One region of the Paenibacillus sp. JSM ZJ436 genome, then DNA from elsewhere that is predicted to be linked to it. Evidence: predicted binding sites of a transcription regulator. Region 1 holds the regulator's gene; each other region holds the start of a gene.
The links. The regulator LexA, encoded in region 1, represses DNA repair genes until DNA is damaged. The targets are predictions, from matches to a motif close to CGAACATATGTTCG.
Positions count from the first base shown of each region.

Region 2: a site for LexA is predicted at 6,813-6,826, ahead of ACH6EH_RS07195 (YhjD family protein). Genes of this name have one in related genera too.
Region 3: a site for LexA is predicted at 3,136-3,149, ahead of ACH6EH_RS10900 (DNA polymerase IV). Genes of this name have one in related genera too.

Region 1 covers NZ_JBISEO010000001.1:241,509-252,086, forward strand. Annotated here, with positions in the region: gene ACH6EH_RS01250 (YdcF family protein) at 1-477, shown strand, start outside; gene ACH6EH_RS01255 (AAA family ATPase) at 552-1,523, shown strand; gene hflX (GTPase HflX) at 1,578-2,864, shown strand; gene ACH6EH_RS01265 (methionine gamma-lyase family protein) at 2,960-4,213, shown strand; gene ACH6EH_RS01270 (MerR family transcriptional regulator) at 4,297-4,707, shown strand; gene glnA (type I glutamate--ammonia ligase) at 4,735-6,063, shown strand; gene lexA (transcriptional repressor LexA) at 6,184-6,810, opposite strand; gene ACH6EH_RS01285 (LysM peptidoglycan-binding domain-containing protein) at 6,989-7,363, shown strand; gene ACH6EH_RS01290 (DUF896 domain-containing protein) at 7,563-7,766, shown strand; gene ACH6EH_RS01295 (hypothetical protein) at 7,806-8,327, shown strand; gene ACH6EH_RS01300 (HAD family hydrolase) at 8,363-9,163, shown strand; gene ACH6EH_RS01305 (SDR family oxidoreductase) at 9,333-9,977, shown strand; gene ACH6EH_RS01310 (FixH family protein) at 10,164-10,578, shown strand, end outside.
Region 2 covers NZ_JBISEO010000004.1:186,217-196,794, reverse strand. Annotated here, with positions in the region: gene ACH6EH_RS07255 (DNA primase) at 1-211, opposite strand, end outside; gene ACH6EH_RS07250 (replication protein) at 243-1,682, opposite strand; gene ACH6EH_RS07245 (hypothetical protein) at 1,767-2,348, opposite strand; gene ACH6EH_RS07240 (DUF1653 domain-containing protein) at 2,399-2,641, opposite strand; gene ACH6EH_RS07235 (hypothetical protein) at 2,774-3,097, opposite strand; gene ACH6EH_RS07230 (hypothetical protein) at 3,362-3,700, opposite strand; gene ACH6EH_RS07225 (hypothetical protein) at 3,744-3,971, opposite strand; gene ACH6EH_RS07220 (hypothetical protein) at 4,253-4,633, opposite strand; gene ACH6EH_RS07215 (hypothetical protein) at 4,669-4,845, opposite strand; gene ACH6EH_RS07210 (hypothetical protein) at 5,109-5,405, opposite strand; gene ACH6EH_RS07205 (DUF2513 domain-containing protein) at 5,637-5,981, opposite strand; gene ACH6EH_RS07200 (hypothetical protein) at 6,059-6,295, opposite strand; gene ACH6EH_RS07195 (YhjD family protein) at 6,416-6,793, opposite strand; gene ACH6EH_RS07190 (GTP pyrophosphokinase) at 6,905-7,324, opposite strand; gene ACH6EH_RS07185 (hypothetical protein) at 7,580-7,939, opposite strand; gene ACH6EH_RS07180 (hypothetical protein) at 7,989-8,150, opposite strand; gene ACH6EH_RS07175 (hypothetical protein) at 8,151-8,714, opposite strand; gene ACH6EH_RS07170 (hypothetical protein) at 8,778-9,041, opposite strand; gene ACH6EH_RS07165 (hypothetical protein) at 9,061-9,366, opposite strand; gene ACH6EH_RS07160 (hypothetical protein) at 9,359-9,586, opposite strand; gene ACH6EH_RS07155 (hypothetical protein) at 9,668-9,814, opposite strand; gene ACH6EH_RS07150 (hypothetical protein) at 10,088-10,282, opposite strand; gene ACH6EH_RS07145 (hypothetical protein) at 10,338-10,578, opposite strand, start outside.
Region 3 covers NZ_JBISEO010000006.1:295,680-306,257, reverse strand. Annotated here, with positions in the region: partial or broken gene ACH6EH_RS10920 (IS256 family transposase) at 1-336, shown strand, start outside; gene ACH6EH_RS10915 (AAA family ATPase) at 411-1,115, opposite strand; gene ACH6EH_RS10910 (hypothetical protein) at 1,140-1,877, opposite strand; gene ACH6EH_RS10905 (class I SAM-dependent methyltransferase) at 2,080-2,913, opposite strand; gene ACH6EH_RS10900 (DNA polymerase IV) at 3,259-4,524, shown strand; gene ACH6EH_RS10895 (YolD-like family protein) at 4,521-4,874, shown strand; gene ACH6EH_RS10890 (NCS2 family permease) at 4,998-6,296, opposite strand; gene ACH6EH_RS10885 (SOS response-associated peptidase) at 6,437-7,114, shown strand; gene ACH6EH_RS10880 (stage VI sporulation protein F) at 7,193-7,480, opposite strand; gene recG (ATP-dependent DNA helicase RecG) at 7,552-9,603, opposite strand; gene ACH6EH_RS10870 (DegV family protein) at 9,617-10,480, opposite strand; gene ACH6EH_RS10865 (DAK2 domain-containing protein) at 10,532-10,578, opposite strand, start outside.

The sequences.
Region 1 (10,578 bases):
ATTCTGGGAGCCTCGATGTGGGGAGAGAAGCCGAGTCCGGGACTGAAGGAGCGACTTGATTATGCCCGAATGCTGTATGATCAGGGGTATTTTGAGAAGTTTATCGTGACGGGTGGATTGGATGCGCCAGAATATCCTTACACAGAGGCAGAAGGCATGCGCAACGATTTAGTAAGTCAGGGGATCCCTGAGGAGAACATCCACCTGGAGAATGAAGCGACCAGCACGTACGAGAACTTGCTCTTTAGCCGCGCAATCATGGAAGAGCAGGGCTGGGAGCAGGCTGTTATTATCACTCATGATTACCATGGTGCCCGAGCTATGGAAATCGCTGAGGTTCTGGATTACAGAAACCCCAAGCTTGCAGTCACAACCTCGGACGTGCTGCCGCTGACTCAGCAAAAGGGCCGCGAAATTCTAGCGTTCAGCAAATGGAGACTAGACCGGATGCTGCTTGCTATGGGATGGAAGGAATAAGTCTTCTAATAACCGAAGTCCAAAGAGAATACATATGAAGGGATAGTGAGCCCTTTGGATTGAGGTGAGGAGCAATGAACGGGAGAACTAACGCTGCCGGCAGCCGATCGGAGTCGAGGCCTTCGAGACAAATTAATGTCGTGCTCCGAAGCAGCGAGGCCCCGCTGGTCAGCAGTGCCGTACCCGCAAGTGAGCCGGCAGCCTTGAATACGCCGGTACAAGGCCTGTTTCAGGAGATTCAGAAGGAGCTGGACCAATTGGTCGGGCTGGAGCAGATTAAAGAGCTCGTTTACGAGATTTATGCGCTGCTTCAGGTGGCAAGAATGCGATCAGTCGCCGGGCTCCATAGCGGCGGTCAGGTTTTTCATATGATTTTTAAAGGCAATCCGGGGACCGGAAAGACGACAGTAGCCCGGATCGTTGCGAAGCTGTTTCAGAAGATGGGTGTGCTGAGCAAAGGACATCTTGTCGAGGTAGAACGTGCAGATCTGGTTGGTGAATACATCGGACATACGGCCCAGAAAACGCGGGATCTGGTTAAGAAAGCGATCGGTGGGATTCTGTTCATTGATGAAGCCTACAGTCTAGCCAGAGGCGGGGAGAAGGATTTCGGTAAGGAAGCTATCGATACCCTGGTCAAAGCGATGGAAGACCATAAGAATCAGTTTGTTCTGATTCTCGCCGGTTATTGTGATGAAATTGATTTTTTTATGTGCAGTAATCCCGGGCTGCATTCCCGATTTCCGATCCAGATGAATTTCCCGGACTATAACCTGGATCAGCTGATTCAGATCACTGAGCTCATGGCAAAGGAACGGGATTATATTCTGATGCCGCAATCCATGAGCCGGCTGCGTGAGCATCTGCAAAGTGAGAAAGAGGACGGCAGTCATGCCTTCAGTAATGCGAGATACGTGCGAAATTTAATAGAGAAGGGTATCCGGAATCAGGCTGTGCGTTTGCTAAATCAATATGTTACCGGGAATCCGGGCAAGCTGGAATTGATGACGCTGCGGCCTGAGGACTTTCGTATGCAGCTTCCTTAAATGATTTTCTACAGATTTGATGCAATTACCTAACCTCTAAAAGGAGTACTATCTATGGCAAATCATTTACATGAGACGAATTCAGAGATGAAGGATCGGGCAATATTGGTCAGCCTCGTAACAGATCAGGTAAAGCGCTCCGGCCTGAATACCGAGCATTCTCTGCAGGAACTGGTTCAGCTGTCAGAGACGGCTGGCGTCGAGGTGCTGGAGGTGATTACCCAGAATCGCGAGACCCCGGACTCCCGGTGGTTTATCGGCAAAGGCAAGGTCGAGGAGCTACGCATGGCTATTGACGGCCTGGGAGCAAACACCGCTATTTTTGATCAGGAGCTGTCGGGTGCTCAGGTTCGCAATCTGGAGGAGACGCTGGACGTCAAAATAATCGACAGGACTCAACTCATTCTTGATATTTTTGCTCAGCGAGCCAAGACGCGTGAAGGGATTATCCAGGTTGAGCTGGCGCAGCACAGCTATTTACTGCCCAGGTTATCAGGTCATGGCAAAAATTTATCCCGGCTCGGCGGCGGAATCGGCACCCGGGGTCCCGGCGAGAGCAAGCTAGAAACGGATCGCAGGCATATCCGTGACCGCATCAGTGATTTGAAGCGGCAGCTGGATGAGATTACGAAGCATCGCGTCCTGCACCGCGAACGCAGAAAGAAATCCGGAGCCATTCAGGTCGCTCTGGTGGGATATACGAATGCCGGCAAATCAACCTTGCTCAACCGACTGACCGCTGCGGACGTATATATTGAGAATCAGCTGTTTGCAACGCTGGATCCGACGTCCAGAGTGCTGGAGCTGCCGAGTGGCAAGGAGGTCGTGCTGACCGATACCGTTGGATTTATTCAGAACCTTCCTCATGACCTGGTTGCGGCCTTTCGTGCGACCCTTGAGGAAGCGAATGAAGCGGAGCTTATCCTTCATGTGGTGGATGCTTCCTCGCCGATGCGGGATGAGCAGATGCAGGTCGTGTCCAAGATTTTGCAGGAGCTTGGAGCCGGTGATACGGACCAGCTTACCATTTTTAACAAGATCGATGCCTGTGAGCCGCAGCAACAGGAGATGCTGCCGGCAGGTGAGGGGAATCTAAAGATCAGCGCATTCAATGAATCGGATTTGGAGCGGGTAAAGCTTGCCATTCAGAATCATTTGTCCGGGGGAGCGGTCAAGTTCCGAATTCCGGCGGAGCGAGGCGATCTCAGCTCTCTCATTTATCGAATCGGCGATGTGGTAGAGCAATCGGTAGAGGATCATGATCTCCTCTATGAGGTGCACATCAACAGAGCCGACTATGAGAAGCATGGGTATCAGCTCAAAGAGTATCTGATTCCTTAAGGATGACATCGATCTGTTACAGCGGCTGGCTTCGTGCCGGTCGTTTGCAGGTTATATGCGCTATAGTGCAGCATGAATAGTTAGGAGAGAGAGACATGGCAAGGTTTGCAGAAGAAATTACGGCAATAAGTATCGCCGCAGAGGAGCGGATTTCTTCCCGGCACCGGGAGATCGATGAGCTTGTAGATTTTAATCAATGGAAAGTGATTGATGCATTTCAGCGTCATAAGGTTAGCGACTATCATTTCGCAGCATCTACAGGCTATGCGTATAACGATCGGGGACGTGAAGTGCTGGATGAGGTGTACGCGGATGTGTTCGGAGCAGAGGCTGCTCTGGTAAGGCCTCACTTTGCTTCAGGGACGCATACGATTTCAACAGCGCTGTTTGGGGTATTAAGACCTGGGGATGAGCTGTTATCGATCACCGGACGACCTTATGACACGCTTCACAAGGTCATCGGCAAGGAGCAGGACGGTACGGGTTCCCTGCGTGACTTCGGCATAACCTACTCAGAGGTGGCTCTGACGGAGGAAGGCGAGGTAGATTGGCCTGCCGTAGAAGCCGCCATTCAGCCCAACACCAAGGTGATCGCCATTCAGCGGTCGCGTGGCTATTCCTGGAGATCTTCTTTTACTATTTCTCATCTTAAAGATATGGTTGAACAGCTTCGGCGGATCCGAGAGGATCTTATCATCTTTGTCGATAATTGCTACGGAGAATTTACAGAGCGGCTGGAGCCAACAGAGGTCGGAGCCGATCTGATCGCGGGTTCGCTGATCAAGAATCCGGGCGGCGGGATTGCGGAAACCGGAGGCTATATCTGTGGCCGCAAGAAGCTGGTGGATCAGGCAGCCTACCGCTTAACAGCCCCAGGCATCGGGCGGGACGTCGGAGCTATGCTGGGAACCACCCGCGCCATTTATCAAGGCTTATTTCTGGCCCCGCATACCGTTGGACAGGCCTTGAAGGGCAGTATATTTGCAGCGGCCGTATTTCAAGCCATCGGATTTCAAACACGTCCTGCCTGGAACGAACCGCGGACAGATCTAATTCAGGCCGTTCAATTCTCGGGCCCGGAGCATTTGATCGCTTTTGTACAGGGTATTCAGCAGGCAGCTGCGGTGGATAGCCATGTGGTACCGGAGCCTTGGGATATGCCGGGATACGAGCATCCGGTCATTATGGCGGCGGGAACCTTTATTCAAGGAGGGAGTCTGGAGCTGTCTGCAGATGCGCCTATTCGGGAGCCTTATATCGGATATATGCAGGGAGGACTCACCTATTCTCATGTCAAATACGGCGTTTTATCGGCTCTTCAAACCCTAAAAGATCGAAATTTATTGTGAGTTTATCTCACATATGGTTGACATAAGAGATCAGGAAATATACAATGGGAGGAAGAAAAGATCACTTGGAAGGTTGATGAGTTATGGGTGATGATATCCGAAGAAATATGGCGCTGTTTCCGATTGGGATTGTCATGAAGCTCACGGATCTATCTGCAAGACAGATTCGCTACTACGAGCAGCATCACTTAATAGTACCTGCCCGTACTTCAGGCAACCAGAGACTGTTCTCCTTCAATGATGTTGAACGATTACTGGAAATTAAAGCTTTAATCGAGAAAGGCGTAAACATTGCGGGCATCAAGCAAGTGATGAATCCCGTGACGAAGGAGTCGGAGGAAGCCACGGTGCTGACCCCGGATACGGAAAGCAAGCGCCGGGAGATGTCTGAGTCCCAATTGCGGCGTCTGCTGAAGCAGGAACTGATTTCGGCTAAAAGACCGGGTCAAGTATCCTTGATCCAGGGCGAATTGTCCCGGTTTTTTAATAAATAAACCAAAGATGAAAAGGGAGAGGATATAGTGAGTTATTCGAAAGATGATATTCTTCGTATTGCCAAGGAAGAAAACGTACGTTTTATCCGCTTGCAGTTTACCGACCTTCTGGGGACGATCAAGAACGTTGAAATTCCAGTAAGTCAGTTGCCAAAGGCGTTAGACAATAAAATGATGTTTGACGGATCTTCCATCGAAGGCTATGTTCGGATTGAAGAGTCGGATATGTATCTGTATCCGGATCTTGACACTTGGGTTATTTTCCCATGGCATTCCGAAGATCGTGTTGCGCGTCTGATCTGTGATATTTATCTGCCGGACGGCACTCCGTTCCCTGGCGATCCGCGCGGCATTCTGAAGAGAAACCTGAAGGAAGCCGAAGAGATGGGCTTCACTTCGATGAATGTTGGCCCAGAGCCGGAATTCTTCCTCTTCAAGACAGACGAGAAGGGTAACCCGACTATGGAGCTGAATGACCAAGGCGGATACTTTGACCTTGCTCCTACCGATCTGGGTGAGAACTGCCGCCGTGATATCGTACTGACACTGGAAGAGATGGGCTTCGAAATTGAAGCTTCTCACCATGAAGTGGCTCCAGGACAGCACGAAATCGACTTTAAATATGCGGACGCGGTTAAAGCCGCTGACCAGATCCAGACGTTCAAGCTGGTAGTTAAGACGATTGCTCGTCAGCACGGATTGATCGCAACCTTCATGCCGAAGCCGTTGTTCGGTGTGAACGGTTCCGGGATGCACTGTAACCAATCCCTCTTTAATGGCAAAGAGAACGCATTTGTCGATGAGAGTGATGAGCTTGGGCTGAGCGCTACGGCACGTCATTTCATGGCAGGAATTATGAAGCATGCCCGTGCATTTGCAGCCATTACAAACCCTACAGTGAACTCTTACAAGCGTCTGGTTCCTGGCTACGAAGCTCCATGCTATGTAGCATGGTCTGCGAGTAACCGGAGCCCGATGATCCGTATTCCGGCATCCCGCGGACTGAGCACGCGTGTTGAGGCTCGTAATCCGGATCCGGCAGCGAATCCTTACCTGGCTCTGGCTGTAATGCTGAAGGCTGGTCTGGACGGCATTAAGCGTAAGCTTCCTTTGGCAGCGCCTATCGACCGTAACATCTATGTGATGACGGAAGAAGAGCGTATCGAAGAAGGAATCCCAAGCTTGCCTTCTAACCTGAAGGAAGCGCTGAACGAATTGATTCGCAATGAAACGATCTGCGAAGCATTGGGTGAGCACGCCCTGTCCCATTTCTACGAACTGAAAGAAATCGAGTGGGATATGTACCGCACACAGGTTCACGGTTGGGAACGCGATCAATACATGACCATGTACTAAAAGAGGAATCCCTTGCGCCGTATGGCGTGAGGGGTTTTTGTTTTGGGGGGCAAAAACAAAAAAAGATAACCCTGTACAAAGTACAGAGGTCATCTTCTCTTAATTAGATGGTGAATATTCCTAATGAATATCTCTAAAAATGCCTACTACTTTACCTAAAATCGATACATGATTCAAGCGAAGCGGCTCGTACGCCGAGTTCTCTGGCTGAAGACGGATATGATCCTTTTCCTTATAGAAGGTCTTGACTGTAGCTTCGTCCTCTTCGGTCATGGCGACGACAATATCTCCATTGTCCGCGGTCTGCTGCTGTCTCACGATCACGTAATCTCCATTGATAATTCCAGCCTCAACCATACTGTCGCCAGCGACGGAAAGCATGAAAATCTTGTCATCGCCAACAAAATGCTGAGGCAGCGGGAAGTAATCTTCGATATTCTCCGTAGCGGTGATCGGAACGCCGGCGGTAACCTTACCGACTACAGGCACTCTGGAAATCGTATGCGTGAAAAGATTGCTGCTCTCTGACTCTTCCTGGCCCAGCAGTTCAATCGCTCTAGGCTTAGTAGGGTCTCGGCGAATCAGGCCCTTCTTCTCCAGACGGTCTAAATGACCATGTACCGTAGAACTGGAGGCTAGTCCGACGGCTTCGCCAATCTCACGAACTGAAGGCGGATACCCTTTACTGCGTACTTCTGTACGGATAAATTCCAATATGGCCAATTGGCGGCTGGATATCTTCGACATTCCTTATCAACCCCATTTATGTAACGTTTGGTAAAAGTATAACATAGAACTACCGTTCGTACAAACGTTAGTTCTAAATAATTTTTCTCGGAACAATTGTTCGCAAAAACGCTTGAAACAAACAAGTGTTCTTGTTATAGTAGATTCAAACAGAACATTTGTTTGGGAGATGATCGACATGCTGAAATATAGTACTTATCGGAGTATTTATGACCACCCGGCGCAGCCGCAAGCCAGGGCACAGGGAAGGAAGTCCTTATCTCAAGCTTTGAATTACATAATGTCTTTAAACCGCAACAAGCTGTTAGGTATTCTGTTCGTGTTCTTTCTGGGCTTTAGCAGCGCATTGACTGTATTTGCAAAGGGTGAAGAGGAACCTGCAGAGGTGCGGGAGATCGTTGTGCAGTCAGGTGACACCTTATGGAGCATTGCAGCTAGTCACAAGCCGGATTCCATGGACATCCGTGACTATATTCATACCATTGCGAAGTTTAACGGACTGAATAGCCATGATATTAAATTCGGAGAGGTTCTGAGCTTACCCCTCTACTAAACTGTCATAGGGAATAGGCTTATCGTATACTCATTCTCCTTGATCTGCATTATTTAAAATGACGTATCTGTTTCTTCATAGATAATGATATAATATATCTGACTCTTTCATAATAAAGAGCTTGGTCAAGGCCGCTTTCTTGACAAGCTCTTTTTCTCATGTCACAGTTAGGAATGAACATATAAGTGGAGGTATTCAGATGGACATTGATGCATTGGTGGAGCGTATTAACGTTCTCGCGAGAAAGAATAAGACGGAGGGGTTAACGGAGCAGGAGCAGCAGGAGCGTGCTGAGCTTCGTGAAATCTATCTCAATAATATAAGAAGAAATTTCCGGCAGCAGCTTGATTCCATTGAATTTGTTGATGAAGAGCCCGGTAAAGGGAAAGGCTTAAAGCATTAAGTCTGCTTTTTAAATAAACATGAATAAAGGGGTAAGGACATGTCTCGTTCATGGGAAAGAAAAGTAAGCAAGAACCTGGCCCAGGTCAATAAACAGCGTAAGAAGCAGGGCCAGACCTCTATTGGCGGTAACGGTACAGCGGCAGATGGACACATTTTTAAGGGTCGTAAATATGTACTGCCGATTGTGCTTCTGGCCCTGGCAGGTCTGTACGCTTTGTTGGGCAGAGCTACAGCGAGCGCGGCTGGAGCAAGCGACGTTCTGAACTGGGTAGGAGTTAGTCTGTATGTGCTGCTAGCGATCATGATTTTTTTGAGAAAGCCGTTCTTGAAGGTTGGCCGAAATACGCTGTCAACGTTCAAATTCAATCGCGAACGGAAGCTATCACCTTCCGAAATTAGCAAGATTCGGCTTTTGAACGGCTCTGTCGTTATTGAAACGTCAGCAAAGGGCGGCAATTGGGTGTTTTCCCGTCTGATTAACCGATATGACACGGATGCTATGGGGAAAAGGCTGGAGGAATTCGCCAGCATGCACCAAATTGCGGTGGAGCGCGAGTAACCGACAAATTACAGAAGATTGAAGGGGAGAGGGACATGTCTAATGCTGCTGTGTTGTTTGATTTGGATGATACCCTGCTATGGGATGAGCGAAGTGTAGAAGAGGCCTTTACAGCTACCTGCAAAGCGGCTGCCGACGCTGTCTCCATTAATGCCGGGGAGCTGCTTGCAGCTGTTCGTGAAGAAGCTCGTAAGCTTTATGAAACCTATGATACATTTGCTTTTACTCAAATGATCGGCATTAATCCTTACGAAGGCTTGTGGGCGAACTTCACGGCAGGGGAACAGCCAGAGTTTCGCCGGCTGCAGGAGCTGGCGCCAGGCTACCGCAAATCGTCCTGGGACAAGGCACTGAACAGGCTCGGAGTGCAGGATGAGGAGCTGGCCGCTGCACTGGCGGAACAGTTCGCCGCGGAACGAAGAAAGCGCCCTTACGTGTACGCAGAAACGTTTGAAGTGTTGAAGTCGCTGCAAGGTAAGGTCAAGCTGCTGCTGCTGACGAACGGCAGTCCGGATTTGCAGCAAGAGAAGCTGGATGGAGTGCCTGATCTGGCTCCGTACTTTGATCACATTGTGATCTCAGGCAGCTTCGGTAAGGGTAAACCTGATCCTTCCATTTTCCTGCATGCGCTCAGCATGCTGGAGGTCGATCCACAGCGGGCTGTAATGGTAGGGGATAAGCTGACAACTGACATTAAGGGCGGTAATGCGGCCGGACTGACAACCGTCTGGATTAATCGAACCGACCGTCCTAAAGATCCTGCAATCCTTCCGAATTACGAAATTCAGGATCTGAAGGAGCTGCATCCCATCTTAAATAAGCTGCAGCTTACATAAACAATCCTTATATGCTGCGCTATTGAAGTCCCGAATATGATTCGGGGCTTTTTAGCGTTCCCTTTTTACTTCGTACCTCTAAAGCTGTGTTTCACATTCTCTCATTCAGGTAATTATACAGGTAGACCATGATGACCATGAGATCTAAACCTAGAGAGGAGAATTCACGATGAAGACAGCAGTGTTTGGAGCAAACGGACAAATTGGAAGAATCTTCACAGACCTCTGGATTCGAGAGCAGCATGGTGAGGTAAGAGCTTTGATACGAAGCAGTGATCAGGCAGGGTATTTTGAAGAACTCGGTGCAGATCCTGTGCTGCTTAATCTGAAGGATGATGTCAACACACTGGCGAAGGCGCTTGAAGGCTGTGAAGCAGTTGTTTTTGCTGCAGGCTCTGGAGGGGATACCGGGGCAGATATGACGCTGCTAATCGACCTCGACGGGGCGGTGAAAGCTTCCGAGGCAGCCTTGAAAGCAGGCATTGACCGGTTTGTGCTAGTGAGTGCTATGGGTGCAGGTGAACGGGAGCGCTGGAGCGACAGCATCAAGCCATATTATGTGGCCAAGCACTATGCCGATCAGGCCGTTGAATCCAGCGGACTTTCTTATACGATATTGCGTCCGGGTGCGCTGACCAATGACGAGGGCAGCGGAAACATTGAAGCGGGGCCGAGTCTTGAGCCTGGAAGCATTCCAAGAGCAGATGTTGCTGCTGCCATTGTGACTGCATTATTAGAGCCTAACACACAGGGCAAATCGTTTGAGCTGATTGAGGGCAGTACACCAATATCAGAAGCTTTATCAAAGCTCTGATTGAATACAGCAAATGAAGAATGCCTGGAGACACTATCCTCAATTGAAGGTGGTCTCCAGGTCTTTTTATAACTCCGGCGGGTTGAATCGTCACATAATTGTAAGTCTCCTGCAATGCACCGAAGGAGAGGAATCATGTATAATGACCTTACGGATGTAGAACCGATACTAAAGCAGGTGAATTGAATGAAGAGCACTGGCACGAAGCTGTCTTTGAAGAGAAATGCTGCTCTATGGTCCGCGCTCCTGCTCGCCGCGATTGCACTCGCTGGCTGCAGTGGGGAGTCCGTCAAAGGGAGTGGCGGGGAATGGGTGCTAGAGGATCCGATCCTCGTTGAATTATCTTTGAGCAAAGAGGTGGCCGCTGCCGGTGAGGCTGTGTCCATGATCGCGAAGGTCACTCAATCGGGCGAACCGGTGGATGATGCGGATACCGTAGAATTCGAAATTACGCAGGAGGGCGGAGGCATGCAGGTAAAGGTCCCGGCACAGCACTCCGGCAACGGAAATTATGAACTTCAGAAGAGGTTTACGGATACGGGTACATACCGAATTATCTCTCACGTTACCGCGAGGGGAATGCATTCGATGCCTGTCAAGG
Region 2 (10,578 bases), on a different contig from region 1:
ATTCTCCAAGTGTTCTGATTCTACTGGATAGACTCTCATTGAGATACACTTGAACCGATCTCTTGTTGGGCGAGTCAAACTTTTGTGGCAACTGAGCTTCATACCGATTGTTTTTCTTATCAATGTATGAGCACTCCATAGCCTCAAGTAAGACTCTTACTCCATCGTCCTCCAATATTCTTTTCTTGATTTTTTGCAAATCATTACTCATCTAAGCTCCCCCATAGGAGTTTCGTTAATTTCTAAAACATAGTATTTGATTTCTTACCAACCTGAGCATAAGATACTTCCTTGAAGCTGTTGATGCCATAGTTTACCTCATAGATAATTTGCTCCGATGTATCACCATTGCGGTTCTTCGCGACATAAAGGATCATGTATGTCTTGTCTGGGTCTAGTTGATATTCTTTTCTATGCCACTTATTATCAAAATCGCTTTTCTCCCAATTGTAGGCATGAATGGCTTCTTTTTTACCTGGCATTTCATCTGCATACAAAAGTCTACCCATTAGAACTACAGATGCTACCTCAACAATCTCAAGTGATTTGCCAATTGCGCTCAAGTCAAGATATCGAAATTCTTTACCTATCTTCAATTGTACAGTGGCAAGCATCCCCATGTTATTTGCTTCAGGTTTAATACAGTCAAAAATTGACTGAGCTGCACTACTAAATGCTTCCCATCTAGCTGCTTCTTTTGCTGAATTATCTGGTTTAAATGTATCCAGCAAGCCGTATTGATAATTCAAAGGTCTCATCATTGTAATGCGACTCAATACATCTTCGACTCTGTATTTCTTTAAGTCATAAAACTTCACTAAATCTCTAGGAAGTTGCCAGATCCAATCTCTTGCTGCCTTCAGTTTTTCTAGTGTTGCTTCATCGAATTGCCCCTCTGACATTTTTTCTCTGTTAATTGGCTTGTTTAACTTCTTAGATGATACGGTTGCCAACAATAGATTGCGACTCTTCCAGACATTTTCCTCGTTGGTGAACATAAGTCCTTTTTGCTGATTCTCGTATAAAGAAAGTACAAACTTTTCCATAGCTATAGAGGACTTACCAACTCCTGAACTCAATACAAGGTAGATTAATTCACCTCTTCGCCAACCCTTTATCTTTTTGTTTAATCTCGGTGAGTCGTGAAGAGGCAAGCCCATTGCTTCACCTTGATTCATCTTTTCAATGGCTTTGTCTAGATCATCAGATAGATTATACTCAACCACTTCTCCACAATTGATATGTGAGAAGATGTTGCTGGTTTTAAACTGAAAGAATGATTGCATTTGTTTAAGAGTCATCTTGGTAAGTTTTGTGATTAAGGCTTTATTGGTGACATCAATTAAACTTTCTGCTTGAAATTTTCTTAAACTCTCATACTTTTGAATTTCGGAAAAATGATATTCATCATTACTCTTATCTTTTTGGCATTCCTCAATAATTTCTTCAATTGAATTGTACCCACCGTACTCGTTATAGTAGTCAAAGTATGACTTTCTTCCGACTTCCTTTGGTCTTGAGTCGATGAATGAGTATGTCGTCTTGTCATCAAAATTTCTGACACCATTCACATACATCTCAGATCCGATATAATAGAAAAACCACCAAATTGGTTCGGTAAATGTATCTTTAGATATTTCATGGTTTGCATACTTTTCATATAATGACGGTTTACTCCACAAATAACCAATAAGAAGAGACTCATGAATCTTGGATGGATGAACAAATTCATCTATGTATTTAATGTTAGTAATAATATCTTCCCCCTAAAGAAAACTTGATATATCCATATCATCTTTAATTATTTTCACTTCTTTAATCTCTGGTTCAGTAATTTGCATATCCAGAGTTGTTGTTTTTAATTTAGCTGATTCCCGTTCTTTTCTTAATTTTCTGTTTTCATTGGCTTCATTAAGTTTGTTTATCATGATACCCATACAATAATAAATACTTCTGGTGTCATTGCTATTGTCTAGTTTATTGGTGATACACCACTTAATACTGTCTTCAGCCAGTTTATAAGCTTCTAGCATAAGATCAAAGCCAGGGCCTGTCTTCCATTGTCTCTCTTTTTCACCATTTTTATATGTATAACCTGCTCGTAGATCCTGGAAGCGAACAATATTGGCTGTTGGAAGCACTACTAAATCATGAAGTTTTATCACATACTGATATAGTGCATCCCATTGTTCATTCTCTCTGCGTGTTACCTCTCTTTCTTTTAAAAGTCCGTTGTGACAATCGCCTTTATGGTAATATCTTTTTTCTTTCTCATCATATATCATATCTTCCCTTTGCCCACGTTCTCCGCAGACTGGACACTTTACTGGTCTCGCCAGTACAATCACCTCCTTATAAAATGAATCTGTTATTCTAACGCTTAATGCTCATCGTCTCGCTAAATGCTATCTAGGCGGTCACTGAAATAACTCTTGGCCTCTTTATAAGGCTCGAAACGTCTTGTGCCATCCTCCAGATAACCGAAGAACATTGCGGCTGGTCTAGCCCATCTGTAGCCTGTTCCATCCTCATAGATCACCATTCCTTCTTGCGTCTCCGTGTGATAGGCAAGTGGGACAACTGTATAAATGCCGCCTTTGTAGTGTTTAAATTTGTCTCCGTAGTTTACTGCGTAATTCATACTTCCTCCTACATAATTAATTTTAATATATTTATTTATAAAAGTCAATTCCGTATGTACAATTAGAATAAAATCATCCTTTTATCATCTTTTTACCTTCAAAAAGTCCTTATTTTTCAACGTTTTTTGGCACTACTTAATCAAATAATCAGTATGCTTAACAAGCCATGTTTCTTTGTTGTCAAGAGAAGACGCTTCTACACCTAAACTCCCGTCTTCTTCCTCACTAAACCAATACCACTCTGTAACAATGCATTCTTGACCGATTTCAAATTCATGACTGTTTGTCTTTGCCCGAATAATAATATGTTGACCCGGTTTAGCATATATGAAGTTATTATTCAATCTCCGAATCTCATCAATACACTCCTGCAAAATGCTCTGAACAACTGCCTTATCGATCGTTGGATTGTTGATAATATTCTTCTCAATTTCATCTAATCTTTCTAGATTCACTGAACGCTCCCCTTTCATGATCAAAAACTTTTACTTGAATGTGATTACATCGCAAATTTCTTCAGTTTTTGAGACTATCTTAGTATTCTCATCAAAGCGATATATTTTTTGCAGTTTTCTTTCTCTTATTGCTTGCTGCCCCTGTGACTCATGCAATTTAATCACATCATTCAATGTCAACTCATTGCCTTCGTAATCGTGCGTTCCATCTTTAGAGACCACATGCATTCCATTACACCTTCATTTTCTAGTAAAAGTAAATTTTTACTGAATATCACACAAATCTTCTTCGCGTGTAACTATCATTTTTGTCTTTAATTTCCCTTGTTTAACAATAAGCTCATCTGACATTAGGGGATATTTGCCATATAAATTCTCTTCACATATATCATACGTTACTTCAACAACCTTAAACGAATATAAGTCACAAAGAGACCGAACAATTTGATCTTGAGATGGCCCATATTCAGGATCAATCTTATCAATATTTTGAATTGCAGCATTATACATGGCGCAGAATTCTTCTTTTGTAAATTCCTTTTTGTGATAAATTAATGTTATTTTAGTCGGATACTCTCCTTCGCTTACTGAGTAAAAATACATTTATATTGCCCCCACTTCTCCATGAAAGGAAAATTTGATCGTATTATTGCATATGATCTTCCTCAACATCAATATCGAGATACCAGTCTACATCTCCCTTTAACCCTCCGTAAAATTGCTCAACTTTAGCCATGTAGAGTTTCCCATCATGGATATTCACATCATCTAACTCTTTCTCTTTGATCCTGTCAAATATGATTTTCGCCTCTGCTTCACTTGAGCAATCAAAGACGCTTGGATAATACTTTTGCTTATAAACAACTATCCACATCTATCATTTCTCCTTCCTTAACTTCTAAGCATTCGATTCAATTCTTCAGGTGTATACGTCACACCAGTTTTATCATACACTGGCCCGTATTCATAATATCCCCTATAAATAACCTCATGTAGCATTTCATGCTCAAACTTACACATTATCTCGACACTCTCATTTTTAACTGTGAATACATCACCATTTTCCAAATACCATACTCTGACAGCATTCTTGGGTAACTTTACTCGTTCAAAAATCACAATAATCACCTCTTTCATTACGAAATGTGCGATTTATTAAATATGGCTTACTCTCAAATCATGCTTCTCGATAAACTTATGTACAGCCATATCCCAGTCATAACCAAAGCTATTCTTGAGTTCACACACCTTATCGCATTCTTCCTTTGATTCATATACATCCCATGGAAAATAAGTTCTATAATTCTTGTCTGTGTATAATGCAGTCACGTTATTATTGTTCTTTGACGATCTGATATGCTCTTCGTAGGAATAAATACCGTCAGAAATTGGAGTCCAAGACCATTGAGACACCCAATAACTTTTATCTAGCTCAACCTCTTTTGTTTGTTTGGAAAGTTCCTCTAATACAGATAGTGCAGCCTCCTCGTTTCTAACGGTTTGAGAATCAACCAACTTTATAAATAGTTCCAACATTTAAAATCTCCATTCTTAATAAAATATTTGATTTATCAATTTTTAGCCTTGAATACCAATTCAGAAATCGCATATTTATCATTGTTATATGGATGATCTTCCCCTAAAGCAGTTAGTGCAGCTTCAACATACCATGCGCCTTTGGAAATAGAATTTGCTACAATGAACTCAAGTGCTTCGCGATATCTAATTTTCTCCGATTCTTCTCTCATTGTTTAGCTCCTCTCATAATAGAGAAATATTCATTAAGATTTATCCATCCACTCATAAAAACGATTTATGTAACAACTATATACAATATTTTCCTCGTCTGTATCCACAGTATATATAATTGCATTATCTCTTACTGAGATATTTTTGATGCGTCTTACGTGTTCGCCATTTGAGTATAAGCCACCCTCAACTAAGTCAAAAGGTAATGTTCTCAATTTCTCCAATTTGCCACCTCTACTTTCTTAGAAAGTCATATTTCATCTTAATTTTCAATCTCATCTAAATGACTCTGTATATCGCCTGCAAACGAATCGAAGTCTTGAAATCCTCTTCCTCTCATTTCAATCCGAACAAACTCCTCATCATCTTTATCTAGTTGAGCATACGCTGTAGCGATCTTTTGAAAAGCACTCCGATTGCCTTCTTCATTATCTATTAATTTGCTTACTACTTCATCCTTCACCAATGCTTCTACCTGGCAAGCAGCATTCCAAAGAATTGTATTTGTTTCAGCTAATAATTCAGCAATCCTTTTTGCTTCCTCTTTATTAATTCTCATCTTTTCTATCAAGCTCCTTTCTCAGTAAAAGATTCGTTTAATCAATCCAGTTTAATTTTCGCTCCGCAATTTGGACATTCGTCTTTCTCTGTAATATACTTCATCGCTTTAAAATTATAATCTTTCTTGCACTTCCAGCAGGTATAAAACAAATCCCCCAACACATCCTTAAGTTTGACCTTCAAAAATTTTTCCCTCCTTTCTAAATTTACAATTATTGAACTAATTTCATCATCCCATAAAATATGACTGAGAAGCTTTTACAAGCAATCCTTTAATAATTTCATACGGCAAATCAAATAATTTACTTCCCTTCTCTTTAGCCATTGTTTTGGCTTGTGCCAACACCCCGTCATTTTTAACTGCATCTAAGAATTCATGTCCATCCCACGTCAAACCGCTTATGTAATATGTGGGAATGGCTTCAATGTACTTTGATGTTGCTACAACTAAACCATGATCTACTGCAAGGCCAACATTGTATTGAACGAGCTTAAAATCTCTACCTTCTATATTCATAATAAACGGATGTTCTTTCGACTCAATTTCCTTCAGAATTTCCACAATAAGCTCCATATCTCTTTGCAATTAATATCACCCCTTCCCCGTGAAAGTATTTTGATCAACAATTGACCTGCTTCAATTGATTTCTCTTATTTTTCTTTCCAGTACCATCTTTCTTCGCCATCAGGTTTCGTGAAAAAATGTTGAACATATTTTTCTTTGCAGCTTGGGCAATTCATAATCACTTCTTCTCTCCAATTGTTCCAATCATCATTTTCCGAAATCTCTCTGTAAGTTCCTTTCTTGCAAGGACAAGGATATTCTCTATCGCTCATAACTTCCCAAGACATTGAATCTACCTCCAGATTATAAAATTGTTCTTTCATCTTATTCGACTTCCTGCTAAAATTACCCTGCTTATGTATCTGTTTTCAGTATACACCATCATCCTGCACATGTAAATAGTTTAAATATGTTTATTTATTATTCCTTACTGTAATATTCCCTTAATCATATTCCACCTTGCTCAGATCCACATCTAGCATAGCAGCTACTTTCACTTCGCATTCACTTTTGATATTCATCCACAACAAAGTCATCTCGTGCTGATAGCCCCGGCACAGATATTTACCTGTAATACCTTCATCAGTACGACTCTCCTCGAACACTTTGATACCCAAGCGCTTCATTTCTTGTTTTACGTTATAGTATTCCAGGTTGACCTTATTCCTCAAGTTAATCAGATGCCCCACGAAAACCTCAGATAACTTGAAATTATGTAGCTTGATCAGTTTCAGATTGCGTTCAATAATCTCCAAGGTCACTGGTAGCACCAAATAGCTTTTTACTAGCCGTATGTCTTCAACGTTTTGCAGTTTACCCATATTCCACCTCTATCAAATAAGAACATTTGTTTGTATATATTATATACCGAACAAATGCTCTTTATGCAAGTGGTAATTATTTAATCTGATTTGTTCCATAGAACCAATTTCTCATCCTAATAACAACCTCAGTGCCTTATTGTATTTCTTCTGCCGATCATAATCCTCCTTAGTCGGCTCAACAATTCTGCTCAAACTTAAGTTGTCATAAATATCTTGAGTCTTAACTTTTCGAGCCAATGGATTCTGCTTGCAGCGTTCAATAAATTGCATGTAACTCTCATTTTCTCTCCTAGTCAAAGCCTCAATCGCCTCACACACCTCAGATGATAATCCTATCTTAGCAAGATATTTAATCGTCACATTTGAATCCTCAATGACATCATGCAAGACTGCTACAATACGCTCATCTTCTGTATCCATTTGCATCATAACTCTGAGTGGATGCAAAATATACGGCAGGCCGCCCTTATCTACCTGTCCATAATGAGTGCTTGTCGCCAAAACAATCGCATTTTCTAATTGGTTCATATATATATTCCTTTCTATGTAAAGAGTTTACTTTTCAACAATCTTTCTCGAATCCTATACATTCTTTGATCTCATCTTCATCAAAAAATCGCTCTATAACCTCACTTATATTTGAATAACATCGCTCAGCACATTCATAATCATCCTCTGCCACATTGCATTCGTGCTCAAAATGCTTGCAGTTCCAGCAGATTCCACCTGAGTTAACTTTCAATTGTTTACTCCCCTCTCTATGAATTGTTCATTTGATCCGAACTACAACGTTCTTCCACACACAGGGCAAAAATTTATTTTTACGCCGTATAACGAATGTGGAGCACTCCCACCAACTATGCTATCCTCTAAATAATTACATCTGTTAATAAACACACTATAATCACTTGTTTGACTACACATTAAAGGTTCCCTATCAACCAATGGCATACCGGTGCAATGTCTACAGCATTCTATTGTTTTTTTGTCTTCAATAAATTTCAAAACATCTTCAATTGCCTGAATTCTGCCCTCTGCTCTAAGTGAATCCTCTGGCAGAATGTGATGATAGATTAAGATGTCAATTACTTCTTTGGCTCGCTTTCTATAATCATTTGACCAAACTATTAAGTTATCAATCATACAATCCTCCACTTCTCCTTAAAATATGTACTTCATTATAATATGCATCTTAAATATCACCAGCACGGTATTTTGCTAGACGGAGAATGGCTTCATATTGTACTTTTGCCATTCTTCTGATATACGAAGGCTCGCATCTATCATTAACTATATCTGCCAAACGTTGAAGCTCCTGAAACTCCTTTACAGTAACGCTTATTTTATTTTTCAATCATTGCTTGCCCCCATCTTTCCATTCAATTTTATTCGTATCCCAGTTATGTTTAACTCGTTTGAAGCCCATCTTATCAATTACATAAGTATAATATGGTTTGTATCCATAGTTATCCGTCCTGATGACCTTGTTCAAGTAAGAGAATGTATCTGATGGATGTTTATAATAACTAGCCTCTAGAAAATATCGTTCACCATACATATCTCCACCTAAAATACGAACAAGAAGATCTACATATTTGTTTTCTTGTTGAGGTATCCATACATGACACCATATATGGAAGCTACCATCTTTATCCGTCTTCATCTTATCGAATATGTATAAGCAACTATCTTTAACCTCAAAGGTATATCGATTTTCATGTTGATAATGTTGATACCTGGCTGGCATTTTATATTCCGCGCCGTTAATATTTACTATTTCCAAATTGGAGTTTAGTCTTCTTTCCTCATCATCAATTTTCTTTTTAAGCCTTTTCATCTCTTCGTGAATGCCTCTTCTGGCAATGGGTGAAGACGTATTATTGTAATCTACTTTAACTTGTTCATACTGCTGCTTCATTAATGTTAAACTCAAATATAACACCTCGCTTTTTTTATTAATTTTAATAATGCGTATTCATATCTACTCATCTTTCATTGCCGCAATTGTCTCAATTTGAGCTCGTTCGCTCATTTCACTAAAAGGAATTGCTGCACTAACCTTGTTTGAAGCCTTTCTGTACTTTTTTACTTCATACATCAATCGACAAATTAACATATCATCGTCATCAGGCCTTGCAGGAACACATAGCCTTCCCTTGCCATTAATGAATCTTTGTAATGCCGCATGAACTTCGTCTAAGTCTACAGGCTGTTTATATTGTTCATTGAACTCTTCCTGATTCATTTTATACACCTCACTATTGTTATTTATTTGGATCAATCAATTGAACTTTATCTGCATCCTCTGGATTCCAATTGCAACAAGTGTCACAACTTGCTCCATGTTCCTTAGAGCTACATCTATAATATTCGTAATTAATAGGACACTCTGCACGATAACCTGTTGTTTCGGACAATGCAAAATTATAGACTCCGAAACCAGTCATATAAGGATCTTGTTCAACTTTATATACAATGCTTCTATCGGTTATGTATCTGATGACATCTTCTTTCTTCACATCCTTACCTTCAATCGATAACCAGCAATTGTGTACTAACTTTTCAATCATTATTTGCTTCCTCCATATCACTGAGTTCACAACAGGAACCAACGTAAGCATCGAAGTTCCGCACAAACCTTTCCTCTGCATCTGTTAATTCTTCGTCTTCTTCTAATCTATCATGTAGCTCATTGGCTAAATCAAAAAGTGAATTCATCATTGAATCAAGACATCGATAGTTGTAATCTTCTTTCTCTTTCATTAGCATCTCTGTCTGTTCTTTGTTCATTTCTTAATCTCCCTTATACTCTTATTTTCTCTCATTTACTCTGTTTTTCTCACTACAAAACCAGATGAAACGTGCCTTTTACTAAGTATTATTCTTAATTATTTCACGATACTCTGCCATGATTTCTTCGGCATTTTCAAAAAAATTAATCGAATCGGTTTCAAACAAATCAATGATCAGTTGTTCTCTTGATGTTTTTTCAAAATAATCATCAATTTGCTTGCTCATCTTTTTTTCGTCTAATTCCACTCTTTTCATCCCCTTTTGTGTTTTCTCTTAAAGTAGACCTTAATCACATCTTACCGACTTAATAAATGCTGCCTCTTGCACTCATACTCTCTTATGCCATCACTGCTTACGCAATAACACCATTCAGACCCATCCTTCTCGTATACAGCCTTTAATATCACAATGTCAGAGGTATTCTTATATTGGTATTTATAGATGCTGCCTAAAAATAACTTATCTCTGTTCCTCATTTTGCTCTACCTTTCTTGGTCATTACCGTTCTTCAAACCAGTGCCTCTTTCCATACTTATTCAATACAATGGCTATTGCAGCCGCAATACTTGGAACACACATTAACCACCATGGATTAATAGGAAATGATAGCTCTGAATTGATCATCATAAGCAACTCAAAAAACATCAGAATAAAAAAGATAATTGAATTCATTTGCATCCATACTTTTAACATTGACCCCTACTCCTTATTTGTTTTACAAATTTTAATTAAAATCCCTTATATCCCATTAATCCCACCAGCCTTTAGATTTGTTGGCGATAATGTCAAAGGATCTTTTCATATCGCTGGTCTCCTGTATCTCAGCAGCATTCATTGATTGTAACCAAGCCTCATAGTTACCATCGCTCCTGTCTATGTTCAACTTATTATTATCAAGATGTATGAATTCTCTCGTATCGAAGTCAACTTTACTTGTGTGAGTTGAATTGATTTTGTTGTACAGTAGGTCTTTAGCTTCTTTAATCTCA
Region 3 (10,578 bases), on a different contig from region 1:
TTGGATCGGTTTGAGGAGATCTGGGGCGCCAAATATCCACTCATTGTCCGTTCCTGGCGCAACAACTGGGAAGAACTTGCCACGTTCTTTAAGTACCCGCCTGAGCTTCGCAAGCTTATTTATACGACCAATATGATTGAGAGCTACCACCGCCAACTCCGTAAAGTGACGAAAGGGAAAAGCATCTTCCCTACGGATGAATCTCTTCTCAAAATGCTCTATTTAGTGACGGTCGATGTGACTCGCAAGTGGACAGGCCGTGTCCAAAACTGGGGCCAGATCCTGCTTCAACGATCCGTCTTTTATCCTGAACGGATTGGCCAGCATCTGCCTTAAAGAGCCACCTTCTCTTAACAGGGGGTACTCTTGATTTAAAGTTTACACAAACATATTGACAGACCCTTGAAATCCTACATGTTTGAAATTAACATATTTTCAAAAGCTTCATCTGGATTATCAGTGTTATTTATATGTAACCACTCTTTGAAGTCTCCCTCATAAGTTATTCTTCCTTTGTTAAGGATGATCAGATGGGAGTCCAAGTACATTAGATCTTGAAGCTGATGTGTAGATACAATACAAGTCTTCCCCTCTTTTATAAGGCTTCCAATTAATTCATATATCCTTTTTCTGGATGCGGGATCTACACCGCTTGTAGGCTCGTCAAAAATATACAATGAACGGTCTATCATTATTAGAATATGGATAAAAAACCACTTCCTCTCACCGATAGACATCTTTCCAATTCTTAACTCCCACAAATGCTCAAATAATTCCTTTTCACGTTGTGACATTTTTTTTGTGTAGTAACCCAATTCTTTTTCTATTGGTTTATCATCAATTCGCCTAACAAAATTCGCAAAATCTTTTCCTTTAATGACAGGCGAAAAAAAGAGACTCTGGGTCACATATAGAATATCTTGCATATGAGGTAGATTTATCTCTCCAGTTGCAGGGTTGAGCACACTTGTTATACAATCAAACATCGTAGTTTTACCCGAACCATTTACTCCAACGATTGCGTTTAATTTATTTGTATGCAATGAAAAGGACACACCCTGTAACACAAAATCTTTTGCTCTTGGATATTTAAATTTTAGATTTTTAATATTCATGACATCTCCTCCTTTCGATGGATTCTATCTTTGTAGAACGGATATTAAATTTAATTTTTTTGAAGATATGTAACCTACGATACCAAAAAATAAAAATGAGATAGATAGTGGGACATATAAAACTTCATGCTGGAACCATCCAAATAACACACCCATATTTAACGAGATTTCATAAATAAATGTGAATGGATTGAAAAACTCTAAAAACCCGATATGTTTCAGATCGACATTAATAGCAATTAAAAAAACTGGATACATGAGAATATTTAATAGGGTAGAAACGCTGGACACCTGAACGGGTAAAAGCGCTATACCAAACGCAGCAAATGCTAAAGGCATGGATATAAAGACTGTAATCAGCATTAATATCAATAATTTAAATGAAAAGATATCATAAATAAGGGTCAGAATCGTTGTGAAAATCATTAAACTTAAAATAGCAAAAGCAACTTGTGTCAGGACTATCCCGAAAATGATAGGGTATTTACTGCCTGCTATTAAAGTATACGTCTTCAATAAACCACTTTCTTTAAGCCTTGCTGATTGTAATCCAATTCCATTTAAAAACGTACTAATGATAATAAATGCCCAAAACCAAAACATATATTTCATCATATCCAAATTACTGCTTGTAGAATCCAATACTCCCCTTTGCATAACTAATGCTATAAAAAGAGGGAAAATCACCGTCCACACAAACGCGACCTTTTCAAAAAGCAACATTTTTAAATTCAGTAAAGAAAAGCCAAATGTTCTTCTCACACTATTCTACTCCCTCGCAAACCATTTGATCTCTATATTGGACTTCATCCAAGACAGATTGAATTTATCAAGTCATCTAAGGAACCAATCCTTTGTTCAACTACCCGACAACATCTGCTGAATAATGAAGCTTTGTTTCTTCGTCCGCTCCTCCGTACGTTTAGAAAAACACGCCGCGAGCGTAAGGTGGTAAAAATGAAGATCAACCCTCTTCGATAGAAAGCCCTCCAACAGCTCTAACCCCTTCAACAGCGAGTAAATACATTTCATGCTCCATCGCCAGCTCGCGGACCCATTCCCGGTAATCTTGCTCCGCTGCCGAGCGTTCTGCCTCTGTTAAATATCGATCCTCTACTAGCTGATGCCCCCGGCTCGCAGCAACCTCCGCCCAAATTCCCGCTGCGGTTTCAAAACCTTCCCATCCTCTGACGCTTTTCTCCGATTGATTCGTTACGCTCACCTGAGTTAATGCATTTTGCTTAAAATAAACTTCCAGCTGATCTGCAATGGCATTGTCCATCCCAACATCGCTCCGCCAATCTAAAAACCTGCGATAGAAATGCGCCATGGATGCAGGAAACTCCGGTTCTGTGCGGAGCTTTTCATGATTATAATCAAGCACCAACACCTTTCCTCCCAGCTTTACTGCCCGAATCATTCGCTGTAGCGCCAACTCGGGCTGATCCAGCCATTGAAGTACACGGGAGGCATTAACAATATCGAAGGCTGCCTCATAACTCATCTGATATATATCCCTCACCTCAAACGACAGCTGCGGAATATGCTGGTACCGTTCCTTTGCTTCTATAATTAATGCTTCGCTGCTGTCTATACCAACGACTTTGCCGCCAGGGCCAACCAGTTCTGCAATGCCGTAGGTTATCGCTCCGCTTCCGCAACCAACGTCCAGTATGTGCATGCCTGGCTTGACTAATTCGCTCAACCGTTTGTTTGAGTGGTGTATGGACCTGCTGTTCAAGATCCGGTTAGTACTTTGCGGCATCTTCGCTCTGTTTAATGCCTGTTGGTTCATCATGAGTCGCCTCCTTATGATCTTCTCTTAGTTAATTTCAAATTTTTTCCATAAAATCCCTCATATTTAGTTACAGGGTCAAAACTTTTGGTGCTGACACAAAATTGCAAAAGGTAATGTTTACTAGCCATTTGTAGTCCTTACCATTTTTTTCATATAGCTTAACTTAAAATTCTTCCAAAGACAATGACAGACCTAACAGAACTATATTTACCACTTGAATAAAGAACGTATGTTCGGTGTATAATATATTAAACGATCCTCGAGCACACATACAAAGGCCGGCAGGATGCCGGCGAATCGCTGATCCTTTACATAAGAGTCTGAAGGAAGGGAAGGAATGAGAACATGCGTAAACGTCAGCAGCGTGTTATTTTTCTGGCCGACTGCCAATCCTTTTATGCTTCTGTGGAGAAGGCCTCCCATCCCGCTTACCGCACCAAGCCGCTGGTCGTCTCCGGCGATCCTTCCCGGCGCAGCGGCATCATTCTGGCCGCCTGTCCCCTTGCGAAGGCTTATGGCGTAACGACTGCCGAGCCGCTGTGGCAGGCTCAGCAGAAATGCCCGGAGGTCATTGTCACCCGGCCGCGCATGAGCGCCTATATCCGCGTGTCGCTCGCCATTATGAGCATCCTGGAATCCTACTCGGATCTGGTGGAGCCGTTCAGCATTGACGAGCAGTTTGTCGATGTGACAGCAAGCCTCTCACACTTTAACTGCACGCCTGCGGAGCTGGCACGCCATATCCAGATGCGCGTCCGGGAAGAAACCGGTATTTATACCCGCATTGGCATTGGACGCAACAAGATCCTGGCCAAGATGGCCTGCGACAACTTCGCGAAGAAGAATGAGTCCGGCATTTATGAGCTGGATGAGCAGCATCTGGATGCCCTCTGGGCTCGTCCCGTGAACAGTATGTTCGGCATCGGCTCCCGCACGATGCGCCATCTGGCCCGCCTTGGAATCCATACCATCGGGGAGCTGGCACAGACGCCTCTGGGTGAGCTCAAGCGGAAAATGAAGCGCCATATGAAAAAAAACTGCGATATCTGGTGTGAGGTGCTGTGGCGGACCGCAAACGGCATGGACGACTCCCCTGTCACCCCGGACGCTTTTGACGGACAAAAGGGTATCGGGCGGCAGACCACGCTTCCGGTGGATTACCATGCCCGGGAAGATATTGACGTGGTGCTTAACGAGCTGTCCATGCTGATTTGTGAACGCGCCCGGGCCAAGGGCTATATGGGAACCGTGGTGCATGCCGGCGCGCAGGGTGCGGATTTTGACCGCCCTGTCGGCTTTTCCCGGCAGCTGAAGCTGCCGGAGCCGAGCCAAATTTCCCGGGAGGTATATGACGCGGCCAAGAAGCTGTTCGATACCCACTGGGACGGCGGACCCGTTCGAAAAATCTGGATTTCCCTCGGAGAGCTCCAAAGCGATGAAGTATACCAGCCCTCCCTGTTCGGCAACCGCGACAGACTGAGGCATCTGGAGCTGACGATGGACGGGATCCGCCATTTGTTCGGGCCTGCCTCGGTGTACTTTGGGTCTTCCCTGAGAAACACCAGTCAGCTTAAATTTCTAAACGCCAAGATTGGAGGACATTACAAATGAAGAAGCTCGAAGGCAACGGATTGTGGCAATCCAGCCGGATGATGCTGTTCGAGCATCGGGATGCCATTTTATCCAAGCAGGAGCAGAAGCAGCGGCAGACCCGCCCGATCCTTGACGAACAGGAGACCGAGCGCATTGCGGAGAAGCTGAGTCAAGCCTACCACAGCGGTGCGACCGTACAGATCCAAGTATACGGAGAATATGGCAATCAACAGGTGGAGGGCAGCATCTCCCGCATTGATGCTCAGCTGCAGCGGCTGCGCATCCAGCATATGTGGATTACCCTGGCAGACATTGTCGAGGCAGCCATTGTCAGTCCTGCCGAAGACATTGAGGGGCTGGTCCCGTGACCGCTTCAGACTTTAGCCAGCCCCGGCAGCAGATGGAATAGCAGCTACTAGCGCACAAGGGGCCGCTCTCCTGGATCTGAAGATCCGGGAAAGCGGCCCCTTGTGCCAGTGGAAGGCTTAGACTTAATGCGGCACGAACAGCAGCTGCAGCACGAACAATACAGCAAAAATATACAGCAGCGGATGAACCGCCTTCGCTTTGCCGCTCACAAGCTTCATTAGCGGATAGGAAATGAAGCCGAGCGCAATACCGGTCGCAATACTTGAGGTCAGCGGCATTGTCAGAATGACAATGAACGCAGGAAAAGCTTCATCGAATTCCTTCCAGTGAATACTGCTTACATTCCCCACCATCAGGCAGCCCACGATAATCAGGGAAGGGGCCGTGATCGCCGACAGACCGGACACCGCTCCGATTACCGGACCGAAGAATGCCGCAACTCCGAACAGCGCTGCCACCACGACAGCAGTCAGGCCGGTTCGTCCGCCAGCGCCTACTCCTGCGGCAGATTCAATGTAGGCCGTCGTCGGACTCGTACCTACCATGGAGCCGGCCACCGTGGCCACGGAATCTGCGAGCATAGCACGTTCTGCACGGGGCAGCTTGTTATCCTTCATCAGCCCGGCTTGCTGGGCTACACCGACAACCGTTCCGGTCGTATCAAATAGCGTTACCAGCAGGAACGAGAAGACCACGGCATACAGGCTGTGCGTGATTACATCCCCTGCCGCGGCGATCGGATTCCACACGAGCAGTCCTTCCGGAAGCGAAGGAACGGACAGGACACCGTCAAATTTCAGCATCCCGGCAAAATAGGCAATAACACCGGTCAGGATCATGCCGATGAACAGCGCCCCCTTCACGTTGCGGGCCAAGAGAATCAGCGTAATCGCGAGTCCGGTCAGAGCCAGGACAGCAGAAGGCTGATGAAGATCTCCGAGTGCCACCAGATTCTCCGGGTGGGCTGTAATTACGCCGCTCATCCGCAGGCCGATAAAAGCGATGAACAATCCGATGCCTGCCGTGATTGCATGCTTAAGATTGGGAGGAATAATGTGAATCAGGCGGCTGCGCAGGGGCGTCAACGACAAGAGCAGAAACAGAATGCCTGCAATAAACACTGCAGAGAACGCCTCACTGTATGTCAGGCTCCCGTGTCCCTGTACGACCGAATATGTAAAATAAGCGTTCAAGCCCATACCTGGTGCGACTGCAATCGGATATTTGGCGACCAGGCCCATCATCAGGGTTCCGATGATCGCCGAGATGACCGTGGCCGTGAAGCTCTGCTGAAATGGCACCCCCGCATCCGACAGGATGAGCGGATTCACCACCATAATATAAGCCATTGTAAAAAAGGTTGTTGCGCCAGCCACCACTTCGGTCTTGACCGAGGTGCCTTGGGCTTTTAAATCAAACACTGGATTGCCCCCGTTCTCTTGTTGTCATCATATCTGTAAAAAACACACCTAATCATTATAGGTGACATCCCTATTTTCGCCAAGACACAAATCCATGTATACTTCTCTATATATCGTATCCCGGAAAGGAGTGTCCATGCATGTGCGGTCGATTTACACTTACGGCATCATGGGAAGAGCTTCTGGATTACTATATGATCGGCGAGCAAACACAGCCAGCCTTTCATATTCCGCAGTACAATATTGCCCCGACCCAAATGGTGGCAGCCGTCATCCATGACGGACAACGGCGCCGGATCGGCCAGCTGCGCTGGGGATTGGTTCCTTCCTGGGCCAAGGACAGCTCCGGTGCAGCCCGGATGATCAATGCGCGAAGCGAGACTGTGGACGTCAAACCGGCTTACAAGCTTCCCTTTCAGAGAAAGCGATGCCTGATTCCTGCGGACAGCTTTTACGAGTGGAAGCAACAGGACAAGCAGAAACTGCCCTACCGGATTGGCAAAAAAGACCACTCGCTCTTCAGCATGGCCGGTCTGTATGACATCTGGACCGCTCCAGACGGCAGCAAGATCAGCTCCTGCACCGTGATCACGACCTCTCCCAATGCTCTGATGGAGTCCATTCATGACCGGATGCCTGTCATTCTTCAACGTGAGCACGAGGAACGTTGGCTGGACCGCTCTGCTTCAGCCGAGGAGCTGAAGCTGCTGTGTACCCCTTACACCCATGAGGATCTGCAGGCCGTTCGTGTCAGCACAGCTGTGAATGCAGTACGCAACAATAGCCCGGCGTGCATTCAGCCTCTGGCGGAGGAATAACAAAGCTCTGGCATCCGCAAGGAAGCCAGAGCTTTGTTCAATGCCTGCCGTCTTTAGGCAGGCCCTCCCAAGACAAGCCTAGCGGAACATACCCCACAGCTTAATCAAATGAAAGGTGTTCTTGGGGTCAATCCGCTGAGCCAGCACAAACTGTACAATCTGCTGCTCCTGAACTGACGTCAGATTCTCGCCGAGAATGGCCGAGCATTGACGGACAACCTGCTGAACCTTCGCACTGTTCTGCAAATCCTGCTTGGTCAGAGGGTTTACGATGCCCTTAACTCGTTCCTTGACAGGCGGGTTCTTCATCTTCTGCTTGACCCGTTCCACGAGCTGGGGATGAATACCGAATTGCTGGTAACTCACAGCTTGCACCTCCCGTATTTTCCCAATCAAGATGAGTATATGACAAGAGCTCGTCCATTGTGCGCACAACCTTAGTCGATCAGATCCCCTTGGAACACCTGCTCCTTCCGAAGATGCTCCCGGAGCAGTGAATACGAGGGGGATGTCCAGAAGGAAGCATCGCTGACCAGCGCAGCGGCATCCTCCCTGGCCTGTTCGACCACCTCATAGTCGGCTACCATATCGGCAAGCCGGAATTCCGGCAGGCCGCTCTGCTTCGTGCCGAAGAAATCGCCAGGACCCCGAAGGTCCAGATCCCGACGTGCGACCTCAAAGCCATCCTCCGTATCGGTCATGACCTCCATCCGCTCCCGTCCGACCTCACTCTTGGGGTCTGCTACCAGGATGCAGAACGATGCATGAGCACCCCGGCCCACCCGGCCGCGGAGCTGATGCAGCTGAGACAATCCGAAACGATCCGCATCCATGATGACCATTAACGTCGCATTGGGCACGTCGACGCCCACCTCGACAACGGTAGTCGAGATGAGCAGCTGCAGATCATTGCTGTAGAAATCCCGCATGACCTCATCCTTTTCTCCCGCGGTCATTCTTCCGTGCAGCAGCCCTACCTTAAACTGGGGAAAAGCTTGCTGCATCTGCACATGCAGATCAATAGCATTCTGCACATCCAGCTTGTCGGATTCCTCAATCAGCGGACAGATCAGATATGCCTGACGCCCCTGGTCCACTTCCCGGCGAATAAATCCAAGCACCCGGTCCATCATGTCATGCTTGACCCAGTGCGTCGTAATCGGAATTCTGCCCTTGGGCCGCTCTGACAGCGTAGAGACATCCATATCCCCGAAGGCAGTAATAGCCATCGTGCGCGGAATCGGCGTCGCGGTCATCGTGAGTACATCCGGATTGTAGCCTTTGCGGCGCAGCACACTTCTCTGGTTAACCCCGAAGCGATGCTGCTCGTCAGTAACGACCAGGCCCAGCTGCCGGAAGAATACCTCCTCCTGAATCAGTGCATGGGTGCCGACAACAATATCTGTGAGTCCCATCTGAAGGGATGCCAGTACATCCTTCCGCTTCTTGCCGGTCACACTGCCGGTTAACAGAGCCACCGTCACACCAAACGGCTGGAACATACGCTGAAGCGAGCGCATATGCTGCTCTGCCAATATTTCAGTCGGCACCATCAGTGCCCCCTGATTGCCGGAACGCACCGTGGTATAGAGAGCAATCGCCGCGACAACGGTTTTGCCAGAGCCGACATCCCCTTGCAGCAGACGATTCATGCAATAAGGCGAGCGCATGTCATGCAGAATTTCAAGCTCAACCTTCTTCTGCGCATCTGTCAATTCAAACGGCAGACTGCGAACGAATTCGCGAATCGTAGTATTATCGGCTGTGTGTACGACGCCATCCATTTTGCCATGATTGAGGGCACGGTAGGCCTGCATCTTCAGCTGAAACAAAAACAGCTCCTCATAGACCATTCGGCGCCGGGCCTGCTGCCCTTCGCCCGTATCCGAGGGCTGATGAATCCCGGCGATTGCCTGCTTGCGCGGCATCAGGCGGTATTTCTGAATCAGATGAGGCGGCAGGATTTCCGGGATCATCTCCCCGTACTGCTGCAGCGCTTGATTCATCGTTTTGCGGATCCAGGCTTGCGTAATTTTGCCGCCGATGGAATACACGGGCTGCAGCGTACCGCTGCGGCTGATGCCTTTGTCCGGGAAATCCGATTCCGACACCGTCAGCTGAAGCCGCCGCTGATCCCACTTGCCGGTCAATACAATTTCACGGCCTGCGGTCAGCTGCTCCTTTAGAAAATGCCGGTTAAACCACGTTGCGCTGAACATCCAGTTCTCTGCAAGCATTTTGCAGGTGAGACGCGATTTGCCGCCATACCTTTGAAGAACAGGAGCACCGGCAATTTTCGCCTGTATCGTTATCCGCTCTCCATCCTTGACCTCGCTCAGTGAACGAAGCCGGTAATCCTCATACCGGAATGGATAATATTCCAGCAATTCTTTGACCGTAGAGACGCCAAAGGCGTGAAGCTCCCCTTCCTTCAGGGCGCTCACGCCGTTGATCTTTCTCACGGATATTTGGTCCAGATCGAGACTCATCCTTTTCCCCCAATCAAGCCGGCCAGATATACGCGGCGATGGTTCCGGGACCGACATGCGTGCCGACAACCGCTCCAATATCAGAGAACAACGTCTCCTCAATCGTGAACACAGATGAGAGCTGCTCCAGAAAGTCCTGAACCGAAGCAGGATCTGCCGTGGTCCCCACCGCTACCTTAATCTTTGTAACACCGGATAAATCCTGCTGAAACAGCTGGATCATCCGCGCCGTTGCTTTTTTGCGTCCTCTTACCTTGTCAACAGAGTAAATAACACCCTCCGCATCAATGGATAGAATCGGCTTGATATTCAGCAAGGTCCCTACCACTGCCGAGGCTTTGCCGATCCGGCCGCCTTTTTGCAAATATTCCAGTGTATCCACCAGGAAGTACAGTGCCCGCTTGCTCCGCAGCTCCTCCGTGGAAGCTACAATCTCCTCCAGAGACTTTCCTTCCGCGGCCAGCTTCGCGGCATGCACAACGAACATACCAAAGCCGTATGAAGCAGATTTCGAATCCCATACCTGAACTCGTTCCTCATGATCGCCTTCCATGAGATCTGTGGCAAGGCGGGCAGCCTGATAGGTACCGCTAAGCGCCGAGGACAGATGCATGGACAGGATATAGCAGCCAGGGTGCTGCTCAAAAATACGCTCATACGCCGCTACAAAATCCGCCGGTGACGGCTGTGACGTTGTCGGCAGCTGCGGGGATTCTACCAACCTCTTGTAGAACTGGGATGCCGTAATTTCTGTTCCGTCCGAATATGATTCATTTCCAAACAATACCCTCAGCGGAACGACGACAATGCCATGCTGCTCAATCAGTGCTGCGGGTATATCCGAGGTGCTGTCCGTGACAATCACGGTTCTACTCATGTAAAACCCCTCCCGAAAATGATCCTCTGCTCTAGAACCGTAACGAAACCGTTACGCTTCCACAGAGAACAAATATGCATAAATGGGCTGTCCACCGT